Regions from separate parts of the Sediminicoccus sp. KRV36 genome, predicted to be linked through region 1. Evidence: predicted binding sites of a transcription regulator. Region 1 holds the regulator's gene; the other holds the start of a gene.

Evidence for each region. Region 1 encodes HrcA, which represses chaperone genes, less so after heat shock. Its sites were predicted from a motif close to GTTNGCACTCNCNNNNNGNGAGTGCNAAC; they were not measured.
Region 2: groES (co-chaperone GroES) is a predicted target of HrcA. The motif match lies at 5,217-5,245, and genes of this name have one in related genera.

The regions. Positions count from the first base shown of each region.
Region 1 is NZ_CP085081.1:4,396,220-4,402,993, forward strand. Features, by position in the region: gene metK (methionine adenosyltransferase) at 1-554, shown strand, start outside; gene LHU95_RS20960 (tRNA (guanine(46)-N(7))-methyltransferase TrmB) at 715-1,404, shown strand; gene LHU95_RS20965 (nucleotide exchange factor GrpE) at 1,535-2,092, opposite strand; gene hrcA (heat-inducible transcriptional repressor HrcA) at 2,124-3,188, opposite strand; tRNA gene LHU95_RS20975 (tRNA-Arg) at 3,310-3,383, opposite strand; gene LHU95_RS20980 (ATP-dependent DNA helicase) at 3,460-6,240, shown strand; gene LHU95_RS20985 (sulfurtransferase TusA family protein) at 6,441-6,665, opposite strand.
Region 2 is NZ_CP085081.1:565,810-572,583, reverse strand. Features, by position in the region: gene LHU95_RS02720 (uroporphyrinogen-III synthase) at 1-642, shown strand, start outside; gene LHU95_RS02715 (hypothetical protein) at 639-1,742, shown strand; gene LHU95_RS02710 (heme biosynthesis HemY N-terminal domain-containing protein) at 1,742-2,992, shown strand; gene groL (chaperonin GroEL) at 3,096-4,742, opposite strand; gene groES (co-chaperone GroES) at 4,844-5,158, opposite strand; gene LHU95_RS02695 (usg protein) at 5,451-5,738, shown strand; gene LHU95_RS02690 (MFS transporter) at 5,994-6,774, opposite strand, start outside.

The DNA.
Region 1 (6,774 bases):
TGATCGAGAGCTCGCTGCCCGCCGGCTGGATGTGCGCGGATAACGAACTCTACATCAACCCGACCGGCACCTTCGTGATCGGCGGCCCCGATGGCGATTGCGGCCTGACCGGGCGCAAGATCATCGTGGACACCTATGGCGGTGCGGCCCCGCATGGCGGCGGCGCCTTCTCCGGCAAGGACCCGACCAAGGTGGACCGCTCGGCCGCCTATGCCGCGCGCTATGTGGCGAAGAACGTCGTCGCCGCCGGCCTGGCCGACAAGTGCACCATCCAGGTCAGCTACGCCATCGGCGTCGCGAAGCCGCTCTCGGTGTATTTCGACCTGCACGGCACGGGGCATGATGTGGATGAGGTGAAGCTGGCCAAGGTGGTTCAGGAGTTGATGAACCTCTCGCCCCGCGGCATCCGCGAGCATCTGCACCTGAACCGGGCGATCTATGTGCCGACCTCCAGCTATGGCCATTTCGGCCGGACGCCGGATGACGAGAAGGGCACCTTCACCTGGGAAAAGACGGATCTCGTGCCGGCTCTCAAGAGCGCCTTCGGCCGCTGATCCACGCCTGAACGACAAAGGGGGCGGCTTCCGTGCAGGAGGCCGCCTTTTTTTGTACCGATAGCTCGGGGCTCCGCCCCTTCGATCCAACCACAAGGGGCGGAGCCCCTTGGACCCCGGCAAAGGGCTCGCCCTTTGCAATCCATGCGCAAGGTCCCGGATGAGCGACGAGGATGATTGGCCGGAAGGCATTCCGCATCGGCTCTATGGGCGGCGGCGGGGCAAGAAGCTGCGCCCTCGGCAGGAACGCCTGCTGAGCGAGGCACTTCCGCGCATCCGCTATACCGATCTCGGCTTTGCGGCAGGGGCCGATGCGCTGTGGTTCGAAGTGGGCTTTGGCGGCGGGGAACACACGTTGGCGCAGATGCAGGCCAACCCCGACACCGCCATCATCGCCAGCGAGGTTTACGAGCACGGCCTCTGCTCCCTGCTGACGGAAATCATCCCCGATGGTGCCGAGGCCACGGCGCCGCTGCCGCCCCGCCTGCGCCTCTGGCCCGCCGATGCGCGGGAATTGCTGCTGGCCCTGCCGGAAGCCAGCCTGGACCGCTTGTTCCTGATGTTCCCCGATCCCTGGCCCAAGACGCGCCACGCCAAGCGCCGCTTCGTCCATCCCGAGATGGTCCCCATCGTCGCGCGCGCGCTCAAGCCTGGCGGCATCTGGCGCGTGGCCAGCGATGACCCGACCTACCAGGCCTGGGTGCGTGAGGTCTTTGCCGGGCAGGCGATATTCACGGGGCCCCCGCCCGCGGAAACCCGCCCGGAAGGCTGGCCCCCCACCCGCTACGAAGCGAAGGCCTTCGCGGCAGGACGCAGCCCGCTTTACTGGGAATGGCGGCGCGGAAGCTAGGGTATCATCCGTTCGAACAGATCAGGCAGCACGAACATCACGGGCCCGAGGGCTGTGCGGCAACAGCACGGCACCAAACTCCACCTGGTCATCAGGGCGGGTAGCGCCCTCGGTGGGCGCCAACCACGGCTCAGCCCGGCTGGCCCGCAACCACCACCATGGCCGGCTTCAGCAGGCGGCCATTCAGCGTCCAGGCACTGGTCCAGGCCTGGATCACCGTGCCTGGCGCGACACCTTCGGGCGCGGGGGCTTCGCTCATCGCCTGGTGCAATTCGGGGTCGAAGGCTTGGCCCTCGGCGGGCTTGCGATGCACGCCATGGACTTCCAGGCGTTGCAGCAGAAACCGCTCCACCCCCTCGAAGCCGCCACGCATCTTGCCGATGATCTCGGGCTCGTCCTCGGCGGCCTTGGGCAGGAGGTCTATGCCGCGGCGCAGGTTTTCCGCCACTTCCGTCATGTCGGCGGCGAATTTCTGCACGGCGTAGTTGCGCGCCTTTTCCGCCTCGTCCTTGCCGCGATGACGGACATTCTGCACCTCCGCCTCGGCGCGCAGCCAACGGTCCTTCATCTCGGCCAGTTCGGCTTCGAGGGTGGCGATGCGCTCCTCCGGCGTGGGCTCGGCGGCGGGCGGCATATCGGGGGTTTCCGGCGCGGTTTCGGCCGGGGATGGGGTCTGGGGATCGTTCATGGGGCTCAGGTAGGCGCGCGGCCGCGAAGGATCAACCCAGCAGGCGGCCAATCACGCGCGCGGTGTAGTCCACCACCGGGATCACCCGACCATAATTGATCCGCGACGGGCCGATCACGCCAATGGCGCCGACGATCTTCTCCTGCGCATTACGGAAGGGCGCCACCACGACGGAGAGCCCGGCCGTGGAAAACAGCCCGCTCTCGGCGCCGATGAAGATCTGCACGCCCTCCCCCCGCTGGGCGAGTTCCAGCAGCTTCAGCGTGGTTTCCTGCGCCTCCAGCCGCTCGAACAAGGCCTGGATTTCATGGACGCGGGTCAGATTCTCCATGTTCTCAAGCAGCCGCGCCTGGCCGCGCAGGATGAGCGAACCGCTGCCCCCGCCGGCCCAGGTTGCCATGCCGGCCTCCACCACCTGCGTCGTCAGCGCATCGAGCGCGGTGCGGTTGGCGGCGATCTCCTGCGTCACGCTGGCGCGCGTCTCGTCCAGTGTGCGGTCGGAGAGGCGGGCATTCAGGTAATTCCCCGCCTGGATCAGCGCAGAGGGCGGCAGCCCGGCCGGCACCTCGATCACCCGGTTCTCGACCCGCCCATCGCCCTGCACCAGCACGACCAGCGCGCGGCCCGGGCCCAGCGGCACGAATTCGATGTGACGCAGCGGCGCCTCGCCCTTGGGGGCCACCACAAGGCCGGCCGCGCCGGCGAGGCCCGAGAGCATCTGCCCCGCCTCGGCCAGGGTTTCCTGCAGGGAACGGCCGTGTGCGGCGCAGCGGGCGGTGATCTCCGCGCGCTCCTCCTCGCCCAGATCGCCGAATTCGAGCAGGCCGTCCACGAAGAGCCGCAAGCCCTGCTGCGTCGGCAGCCGGCCGGCGCTGGTATGCGGGGCGTAGAGCAGCCCGGCTTCCTCCAGATCCGCCATCACATTGCGGATCGAAGCCGGCGAGAGGTTCAGGGGCAGCCGGCGTGAGAGCGTGCGGCTCCCCACCGGCTCGCCCGTGGCGACATAGACTTCCACCAGCTCGCGCAAGACGGCGGTGGAGCGGGGATCGAGCGCGCTTGTGGCGATGCTCGGCACCGCGAAGAGGGGTGGCTTCATGGGGGTGTACATCGCAGGTGAGAGCTTGGGTATGCGGGGGGGATTGGTCAAGTTTTGTGAATTGGACCGCCGTGCGGACGCCGCAAAGCCCATGGCTTCGGCGCGCGGGCGTGGGCAAAAATGTCCCCGGCGGGATTCGAACCCACGGCCCCCAGATTAGGAATCTGGTGCTCTATCCTGCTGAGCTACGGAGACGCGCCTTTCACATAACACAAGCCCCATCGCCCCGCGAAGTCTGGCCTTCATCCGGCCCCGGCCCCAGATTGCCGCCATGACATCGCCGATTCGCCCGCGCCTGCTGCTGCCCGAGGCCCCGGCTCTGGTCGCCTCCCATGGCCGCGCCACCCTGCTCACCCCCGATGGCGAGGTGCTGACGCTGACCGGCGCCCGCATCGCCGAGGCCCTCGCGGAATACCCGCCGCCGCTCCTGGTGCATGCCCCTGCCACCGCCAGGCGGCTGGACCTGCCGCGCTTCCTCGATGCGTTTGACCTGCTGGAGCTGTTCGCCTTCGCCCTTCCCGCCCGCAGCGCGCCACCCACGCCGCGCGGCCTGGCCCTGATGCTCGATCTGCCACCCCCCGAGGATGATGAGGCGGCGGCCGCCCTCTTGCCGGAAATCGCCTCGCGCCTGCTGCGCGCCCTGGCGGATGAAGCCCGCGCCCCCTCCGGCAAGGAAGCCGCGGGCATGGCCGCACAGCTGGCCGGGGCCGCGCAATGGCCCTGGGTGCCCAGCGTGCTCGCGGCCCTCGGCCTGCCCGATGCCAAGCCCGACCGCAACGCCTTCAAGACCTGGCGCCGCCTGCCCGATTGGGAGGAGACCGCGGCCCCGCCGCCACCGGCCAGCCATGCCGTCAGCGGCGCCGATTCCCGCCGCCGCCTGGCCGAGATGCTGGGCAGCGGGGCCGAGCAACGCCCGCAGCAGGCCGATTTCGCTTCCGCCGCCGCCGGCGCCTTTGCCCCGCGCGAGGCGGAAGGCTCACCCCACATGATCCTGGCCGAGGCCGGCACCGGCACCGGCAAGACGCTGGGCTACATCGCACCGGCCAGCCTCTGGGCCGAGCGCAACGGCGCCCCGGTCTGGATCAGCACCTATACCCGCAACCTGCAGCGCCAGATTGACCAGGAGCTGATGCAGCTCTTTCCCGATCCGGAGGAGCGGCGCGCGCGCGTGGCCGTGCGCAAGGGGCGCGAGAACTACCTCTGCCTGCTGAACCTGGAGGAAGCCCTCGGCCAATCCGGCCTGCGCCAGATGGCGCTGCCCCTGGCGCTGGTCTCGCGCTGGGCGGGCGCGACGCGGGATGGCGATCTGCAAGGCGGCGATTTCCCGGGGTGGACGCAGGAGCTGTTCCAGCCCGGCGCCCTGCTGGGCCTGGCCGACCGCCGGGGCGAATGCATCCGCTCAGCCTGCACGCAATACAGGAAATGCTTCGTCGAACACTCGATCCGCCGCGCCCGCACGGCCAGGCTCGTCATCGCCAATCATGCGCTGGTGATGGTTCAGGCGGCCCTGGGCGGCGGCGAGGACGGCAAGCCCACGCGCTATGTCTTCGACGAGGGCCATCATCTGTTCGATGCGGCCGACAGCGCCTTCTCCTCGGCCCTGACCGGGGTGGAGGCGGCCGAGCTGCGCCGCTGGCTGCTGGGGGCGGAGGGTGGCCGCTCCCGCGCCAAGGGCCTGCGCGCGCGCATCCAGGACCTCGCCGGCGACATCCCGCAATTGATCGCCCCCATGGAGGAGGCGCTGCACGCCGCCCGCTGCCTGCCGGGGGGCGGCTGGTATGCCCGGCTGGGCGATGCGGCCATCCCCGCCGATGCCAACGCGACCGAGATGTTCCTTCATGCCGCGCGCAGCCAGATCCTGGCCCGCGCGCCGGAGGATGATGGCATCTACACGCTCGAAGTGGACCTCCATCCCGTCAACGACGCCGTGGCCGAGGCCGGCGCCGCGCTGGCCGTGGCCCTGCACGCGCTGGAACAGCCACTGACGCGCCTGCGCAACGCCCTGGCCGAAAAGCTGGAAAGCACGGAAGGCGAGGAGGAGGCTGAGGTGGGCGAGCGCATCCGGCTGGAGACGGCCATGCGCGGCATCGAACGCCGCGCCCTGATCCCCCTCGGCGCCTGGCGCGGCATGCTGGCGCAACTGGCCACCGCCCAGGCCGAGCCCGGGACGCGGCCCGTCATGGTGGATTGGCTGCAGCTGGACCGCCGCGAGGGGCGCGACACGGATGCCGGGCTGCACCGCCATTGGCTGGACCCGACCATCCCCTTCGCGCAAGTGGTGGCGGCCCCCGCGCATGGCTTGCTCATCACCTCGGCCACACTCACCGATGCCGCCAAGCGCGATGATCCCGAAGCCGCCTGGCGCGAGGCGGAATCCCGCACGGGTGCGGCGCATCTGCCGCTGCCCGCGATCCGCGCGGCCCTGCCCTCGCCCTTCGACTATGCGGCGAATACGCGGACCTTCATCATCACCGATGTGGATGCCCGGCAATCGGGCCCCATCGCCAGCGCCATGCAGCAGCTCTTCCTCGCATCAGGCGGCGGCGCACTCGGCCTCTTCACCGCGATCCGGCGCCTGCGCGAGGTGGCCGCGCGCATCGCGCCCGCCCTGGAGGCCCGCGGCATCCCGCTCTATGCGCAGCATGTGGACGCGATGGACAATGCGACGCTGGTGGACATCTTCCGGGCCGAGGAAAATTCCTGCCTGCTGGGCACGGATGCGATGCGCGATGGCGTGGATGTGCCCGGCCGCGCGTTGCGCCTGCTGGTGTTTGACCGCGTGCCCTGGCCACGCCGCACCATCCTGCATCGCGAACGCCGGTTGCATCTGAGCGAAGGCAACCCGCAGGGCCACGACGACACGCATGCGCGCCACAAGCTGCGCCAGGCCTTCGGCCGGCTGATTCGCCGCGCCGATGACAAGGGCGTGTTCGTGCTGCTGGATCGCGCCTGCCCCTCCCGCGTGCTGGCGGGGCTGCCGGAGGGTGTGGCGCCGCTGCGCGTCACCCTGGCCGAGGCCGTGGCACAGACGCGGAGCCTGCTCTCGCCCTAGCCGCGATCGCAGCGCAGGGCGCTGGCGCGTGAAGCAAGCTGCCGAACGCCATGCAGCGCTTCAGCGCGATTCCAACCTTGCCATAAATAGCGGGTTGAGAGCGGGCGAAGCAGACGCAAGGCGCCGACGTCCTGCGGGGAAGCACGGCATGGCACGCGCCGCAATTCTTCACGGCGCCCGGTGCGTGGGAGCCAGCGCCGTCAGCCGCCTTTCCTGACGCGGATCAGGCCACTGCCATCAGCCTCCTGCAGTTCCTCCAGAACGAGGTGGCCCTGCTCCGCCAGGCTGCGTGCCAGGTTCCGGCGCGGCTCGTCACCCACGTAGCGCACCTCGAGCTCCGCCCCCGGCGGCATCTTGTCCAGTTGCAGCCGGGTGCGCACGAAGGTCATCGGGCAAGTGTCAGCCGAAACATCTATCTGAAACATGATTATCCTACGTAATAATTAATGATTATTGGTAGAAATCAGATTTGATCTCTTGCATAGCACCGCAAGGACGCTCTAAACGAACAGCATATTGCATATTGAAAGCAAA
Region 2 (6,774 bases), 1.1 Mb from region 1:
GCACGGCTGACCACCCTCGGCTGGACGCCGATCCTGGCCCCCGCGCTGCGCCTCGCGCCACGCCCGCTGCCCCACCCGCCCCGGGCCCAGGCCCTGTTGCTGACCAGCCGCGCCGCCGCCCGCGCGCTGACGCCCTGGCCCATCCCGGTGCTCGCCGTGGGCAACGCCACGGCTGAGACGGCCCGTGCGCAGGGCTTTGCCCAGGTGCGGGCGGCCGAAGGGGATGCCGCGGCCCTGGCCGCCCTATGCGCCAGGACGCTCGACCCCGCCGATGGGGCGCTGCTGCTGGCGGTCGGCGCCGCCTATTCGCTCGACCTCACGGCCCTCCTGCGCGCCCGGGGCTTCCGGGTGATCCGGCGCGTCGTCTATGCGGCCGCCGAGGCCCCCGGATTGCCCGAATCGGCGGCAAGGGCGCTGCTCGGGGGTGAAGTGTCACACGCGATGTTCTTCTCCCCGCGCAGCGCCGCGTGTAGCCTTGCGGCGATCTCGGCGGCGGGGCTCACCGCTTCGGTCGCGGGGGTCGAGGCGCTGGCGATCAGCCCGCGCGTGGCGCTGGCGCTGGAAGCCTTGCCCTGGCGGCGCATCCGCGTGGCCCGGCGGCCGGATCAGGACCATCTTCTGGAGTTGCTCGGCACGCCATGACCCCCAATCCCCGCAAGCTCGATCCCGCCTGGTTGGCGCTGCTGGGGGCGGCGGGCGTGTTGGTCCTGGTCATCCTTTGGTTGATGAGCGGCCGCGCGCCGCCCCCCGCCCCCATCGCCACGGCCGAGCCCGACCGGATCGCACCCATGGCGGAGCGGCTGGACGCCGCCCTCATCCGCCTCACCGCCGCGGAGGCCACCCTGCGCCTGCTCAGCGACCGGCCGGCCGGCGATCCGGCCGCGCTGGTGGCGCTGGAGCGCCAGACCGCCGCCAACCGCGCGGCCGGCGACGCGGCGCTGGCCGAGCGGCTGGCGGCGCTGGAAGCGACGCTCAACGCACGCATCAGCCAGGCCATCGCCACGCTGGACGCAGGTGGCGCAGCGCGGCTGGATCAGCGCCTCGCCACGCTGGAGGCCGGCCTCACCGGCCGGATCGGCGCGGCCAGGGCCGCTGGCGAGGCGGCGGAACAGGCGCAGGCCACCCGGCTGGCCGCACTGGACCAGGCCCGCCTGACGGGCGAGGCCAGCCTGGGCCAGCGGATGACCAATCTGGAATCCACGCTGCTGCAGCGCCTTGCCGCCATCGAGGCGAGCGCGGCGCAGCGCCTTGCACCGCTGGAGCAGGCCCTGCAGCGCCTGGGCGCGGCGGAGGCGCGGACCGAGCGGCTGGCCGCCATTGATGCATTGCGCGCCCTGCTCGATGCGGGGCAGCCCCTGGCCCCGGCCCTCAGCCGGCTGGGCCAGGCGCCACCGCCGGCCCTTGCGCGCTTCGCCAGCCTGGCGCCGCCTACGGAACCCGCGCTGCGCCTCAGCTTCGAGGAAGCCTTGCGCCAGGCCCGCAGCGCAGCACAGGAGGGCGCGCTGCCGCGCCTCAACAGCCTGCTGACCATTCGCCGGGGCGAGGATGTGGTCTGGGGCGACGCGACCGAGGCCAATGTGGAACGCGCCCGCCGCGCCCTGGAAGCCGGCGATGTGGAGGGCGCGCTGGGGCATCTCAGCCGCCTGCCGGAGAGCTTGCGCCAGGGCATGCGCGCCTGGCTGGATGAGGCCCAGGCCCTGGCCGCCGCGCGCTTCGCCTTGCGCGCCCTGGCCGGCGGCTGATGCGGCTGGTCCTCAAGCTGCTGCTGGTCCTGCTGGCCGGCTTCGCCAGCGTCATGTGGCTGGCGGAGCTTGGCGGCAGCGTCGAAATCCGCCTGGCCGACCTCTGGATCGGCATGCCGCTCGCCGCGGCCATCCTGGCGCTGATCGGCGGATTTCTGCTGCTGCATGGGCTGCTGCGGCTCTGGTCCTGGCTGCTGGCCTGGCCGGAGCGCCGGCGGCTGCGGCTGCATCTGGAACACCGGGCGGAGGCGGATCTTGCCCTCACCCGCGGGCTGGTGGCGCTGGCCGCCGGGCGGCCCGATGCAGCGCGCATCGAGGTGGCGCGGGCCCGGCGCCTCATGGGCGATACGCCGCAATTGCTGCTGCTGGCCGCCGAGGCTGCGCGGGCCGAGGGTGATGAACCCGCCGCGACCCTGGCCTTTGAGGCCCTGGCGGCGCAACCGGAAGCGCGCTTCCTCGGGCTGCGTGGCCTGCTCCGGCAGGCCGAGGCGCGTGGCGATTGGGATGCCGCGCGCGACATCGCCGCCGAGGCCCAGGCGAAGGAGCCCGAGGCCGAATGGCTGCGCGCCGAACGCTCCGAAGTGGCGCGGCGGCGGGAGGATTGGAGCGAGGCGCTGGCGCTGTCCGGCGCGGATGCACCGCGCGCCGCCCTCAGCCTCGCCGCCGCACGGCAGGAAGGGGACCCGGTGCGGGCGGGGGAACTGGAACGCCAGGCCTTCCTCGCCGAACCCGGCTTCACGCCCGCGGTCCTGGCCCATGCCAATCGGCTGCTGGATGCCGGCCATCCGCGCCGGGCGCGCGGGGTGCTGCAACAGGGCTGGAATGCAGCCCCTCACCCGGACATCGCAGAAGCCCTGCTGGCCCTGGAAACCGACCGCATCCGCCGGGTGCGCCTGGTGGATGAATTGACGCGCCAGACCATGGCGCATCCGGAAAGCCGGTTGCTGCGCGCGCGCGTGGCGCTGGATGCCGGACTGACCGGCCGCGCCCGGCATGAACTCACCCTCTGGCGGGAGACCGGCCAGGCGGATCGGCGCTGCTACGCGCTGCTGGGCGAGGTGGAGCGGGCAGAGCATGGGCCGGATGCCGCGCGGGAGCGGGAGGCCGGCTGGCTGCGCGAGGCGGCGCAGGCGCCGCTGGAACCTGTGTGGCGCTGCGGCCATTGCGGCGCCGAGCACAATGCATGGAAGCCGCTCTGCCAGGCCTGCGGCACCGCCGGCGCGATCGTCTGGAGCGGTGCTGCGCGCTGAAGGTGGCGCGGCCCAGGGTTCGATCTCCGCCCGAAGTCGGGCAACACAAAAAAAGGGGCGGCCCTTGCAGGCCGCCCCCTTCCATTCGCCAAGGCGTTTGGACTTAGAAGTCCATATCGCCCATGCCGCCCATGCCGCCGCCCGGGCCGCCCTGCGGAGCCGAGGACTTCGCCGGACGCTCGGCCACCATCGCTTCCGTGGTGATCAGCAGCGAGGCCACCGAAGCCGCATCCTGCAGCGCGGTACGCACAACCTTGGTCGGGTCGATGATGCCGGCCTCGACCAGGTTCTTGTACTGGTCGAGCTGCGCGTCGTAGCCGAACTCCCAGACGTCGCTGCGGAGCACTTCGCCCGCAACCACGGCGCCGTCCTTGCCGGCATTGGCGGCAATCTGCTTCGCCGGGGCCTGGATGGCCTTGCGGACGATCTCGATGCCGACCTGCTCGTCGGAGTTCAGGCCCTTCAGCGTGTGCAGGTTGGTGCTGGCGCGCAGCAGCGCGGTGCCACCACCCGGAACAATGCCTTCCTGAACGGCGGCGCGCGTCGCGTGCAGCGCGTCGTCCACGCGGTCCTTGCGCTCCTTCACTTCCACTTCGGTGCTGCCACCGACGCGGATGACGGCCACACCACCGGCGAGCTTCGCCAGGCGCTCCTGCAGCTTCTCACGGTCGTAGTCCGAGGTGGTCTCCTCGATCTGCGCCTTGATCTGCTCGCAACGGCCCTGGATCGCGGACTTGTCACCAGCGCCATCAACGATGGTGGTGTTTTCCTTCTCGATCCGGATGGTCTTGGCCTTGCCGAGCATCGCCAGCGTGACGGTCTCGAGCTTGATGCCGAGATCTTCGCTGATCAGCTCGCCACCGGTCAGGATCGCGATGTCTTCCAGCATCGCCTTGCGGCGATCACCGAAGCCAGGCGCCTTCACGGCCGCGATCTTCAGGCCGCCACGCAGCTTGTTGACCACGAGTGTCGCCAGAGCCTCGCCTTCCACGTCCTCGGCGATGATGACGAGCGGACGGCCGCTCTGCACCACGGCCTCGAGCAGCGGCAGCATCGGCTGGAGCTGAGAGAGCTTCTTCTCGAAGATCAGGATGTAGGGCTGATCCATCTCCGCGATCATCTTCTCCGCATTCGTGATGAAATACGGGGAGACATAGCCGCGGTCGAACTGCATGCCCTCGACGACGTCGAGCTCGGTCTGGATGCTCTTGGCTTCCTCAACCGTGATCACGCCCTCATTGCCGACGCGCTCCATGGCGGAAGCGATCATCTCGCCGATCTCGGTCTCGCCATTGGCGGAAAGCGTGCCAACCTGCGCGACTTCGGCCGAGGTCGTGATCTTCTTCGTCTTGGCTTCGAGTTCCTCGACGATCTGCTTCACGGCCTTATCGATGCCGCGCTTCAGATCCATCGGGTTCATGCCGGCGGCGACAGCCTTGGCACCCTCGCGGATGATGGCCTGGGCCAGCACCGTCGCGGTGGTCGTGCCGTCACCGGCCGTGTCGTTGGTCTTCGAGGCCACTTCGCGCACCATCTGCGCACCCATGTTCTCGAACTTGTCGGCCAGCTCGATTTCCTTGGCGACCGTCACACCGTCCTTCGTGATGCGCGGAGCGCCGAAGGACTTGTCGATCACCACGTTGCGGCCCTTGGGGCCCAGCGTCACCTTCACGGCGTCGGCCAGGATGTCCACGCCACGGATCATGCGCTCACGCGCGGAAGCGCCGAATTTAACGTCTTTGGCAGCCATTATATCACCTCAATATGTTGTGGAGAGCGGATGGAGAGGAGCCGGAAGTGAGCGGGATTCGGCGTTTTCAGCGATTTCGCCTTGACGCATCCCGCTCAGGATCACGCCGCCTTCTTCGCCGCGGCCGGAGCCTCGACGATGCCCATCACGTCGGATTCCTTCATGATCAGCAGCTCTTCGCCGTCGATCTTGACCTCGGTGCCGGACCACTTGCCGAAGAGGATGCGGTCACCCGCCTTCACGTCCAGCGGGCGGACTTCACCCTTGTCATTGATGGTGCCGGCGCCGACGGCCAGGACTTCACCCTCCTGGGGCTTCTCCTTGGCGGTGTCGGGGATGATGATGCCGCCGGCGGTCTTCTCTTCGGCCGTGATGCGGCGGACGAGGACGCGGTCGTGCAAGGGGCGGAACTTCATGTGGGTTCTTTCCTCCTGGTCTGAGCAGGCAATGGGAACCTCCCCGCGCGTGCTGCCTGTTGGCACTCACTGGCGAGGAGTGCCAGCTACCTAGGCGGGGGCCCGGAGAGAGTCAAGGCAAATGGCAGCACTCTCTGAGTGCGAGTGCCAATGACCTGAAATCACTGACGATTTTTCTGGCGAAGCCCCTTCCGATCATGTCAGCCTGACGACAGACGACCAGCCCGCGCGACGGGCCGGCAGGAGGATCAGCCGGTTCCGCGGGCTTCATTGACCCCAAGGAGGCTGCTTGATGCTGGATGTCTTGAACCCCATGATCCGCCAACCCGCCCAGCACATGAAGGACTGGCGGCTGACCACGGCGGAGATCCTGTACCACCTGCCCGATCATCCGGCACTTCTGCAAAGCTTCGTCTGGCAAAAACATGACCTGGCACCCGCCTTCCCGGAGCTGACCCGCTTCCTGGACTTCTGGAAGCGCGAGATCGAGGGCGCGCTGCATTCCGTGCGCGTGGCCAGCGCCTCGCTCATCAAGCCGGCCGAGCTGCGCTATTCCAACGGCGTGTTCCTGCTGCACTGAGCGGCCGGCCAAGGCTGCAGGCGCGGGCACCTCGCCGGACGCCCATTGAAGCTGAACCGGTTCCGATACGAGGCGGGTGACAGTCCAACAAAGGGGCCTCCGGCGGCTAGGGCCGCGGGCCCCAGACCCCATTTACATGGGTTATGTCACAATGATTTGATCATGGCTTGCCTACGAAAGGGGTCTGGGGCCAATGGCCCCAGCCGCCGGAGGCCCCTCTCGCGCGCGCCACCCACCCCTTTGGCCGCGCGGCTCCTAGTCGCGATCCCGCAATGCCAGGGAAAAGCTCGCCGCGCCCAGCAACCCCACACCCGCCAGCAACCAGGGAATTGCCCCGTAGCCGCCATTCGCCTGCCAGATCAGCGCCAGCGTGATCGGCCCCAGGGTGCGCGGCAGAACCGCGATCAGGCTGAGCGCGCCGGTCACCGCCCCATAGCCATCCCGCCCCAGGATTTCCGCCGTCCCCGCCGCGCGGACAATGGTCAGCAAGCCATCCGCCACGGCCCAGAACAGCACGAAGGGCAGCAGCCAGATGAAGGTCGCCGGGGCGCCCGCGAGCCAGAGCAGCGCGAGCGGCAGCAGCAGCATCGCCCCCATGCCGACCCAGCGCATCGAGGCCCGGCCGCCCGCCACATAGAGCCCGGCACGCGCCGCCACCTGCAGCGGGCCATGCAGCGCCACCAGCAGGATCACGCTGCCCTCGGGCAGCCCGGCCTCGCGCAGCAGGGGAACCAGATGCGCGCCGAGCCCGACGCCGATGAAGGCATGCGCGGCAAAGCAGAGTGCCAGGCCCCAGAAGGCCGGGCGGCGCAGCGTGCGCGCGAAGGCGTCCTCGCCGCGGTTGCGTTGGGGGGGCATGGCCGGCGCGGCGCCCGCGAATTGCCACCAGGCCACCAGGGCCGGCAGCAATTGCAGCCCGGCCAGCGCCCAGAGCGCCCCCCGCCAGCCCATCACTGAAATCAGGGCGGCCACCAGCGGGATGAAGATGGTTCCGGCGAAACCCGTGATGAAGGTGATGGCGGTGATGACGCGCATC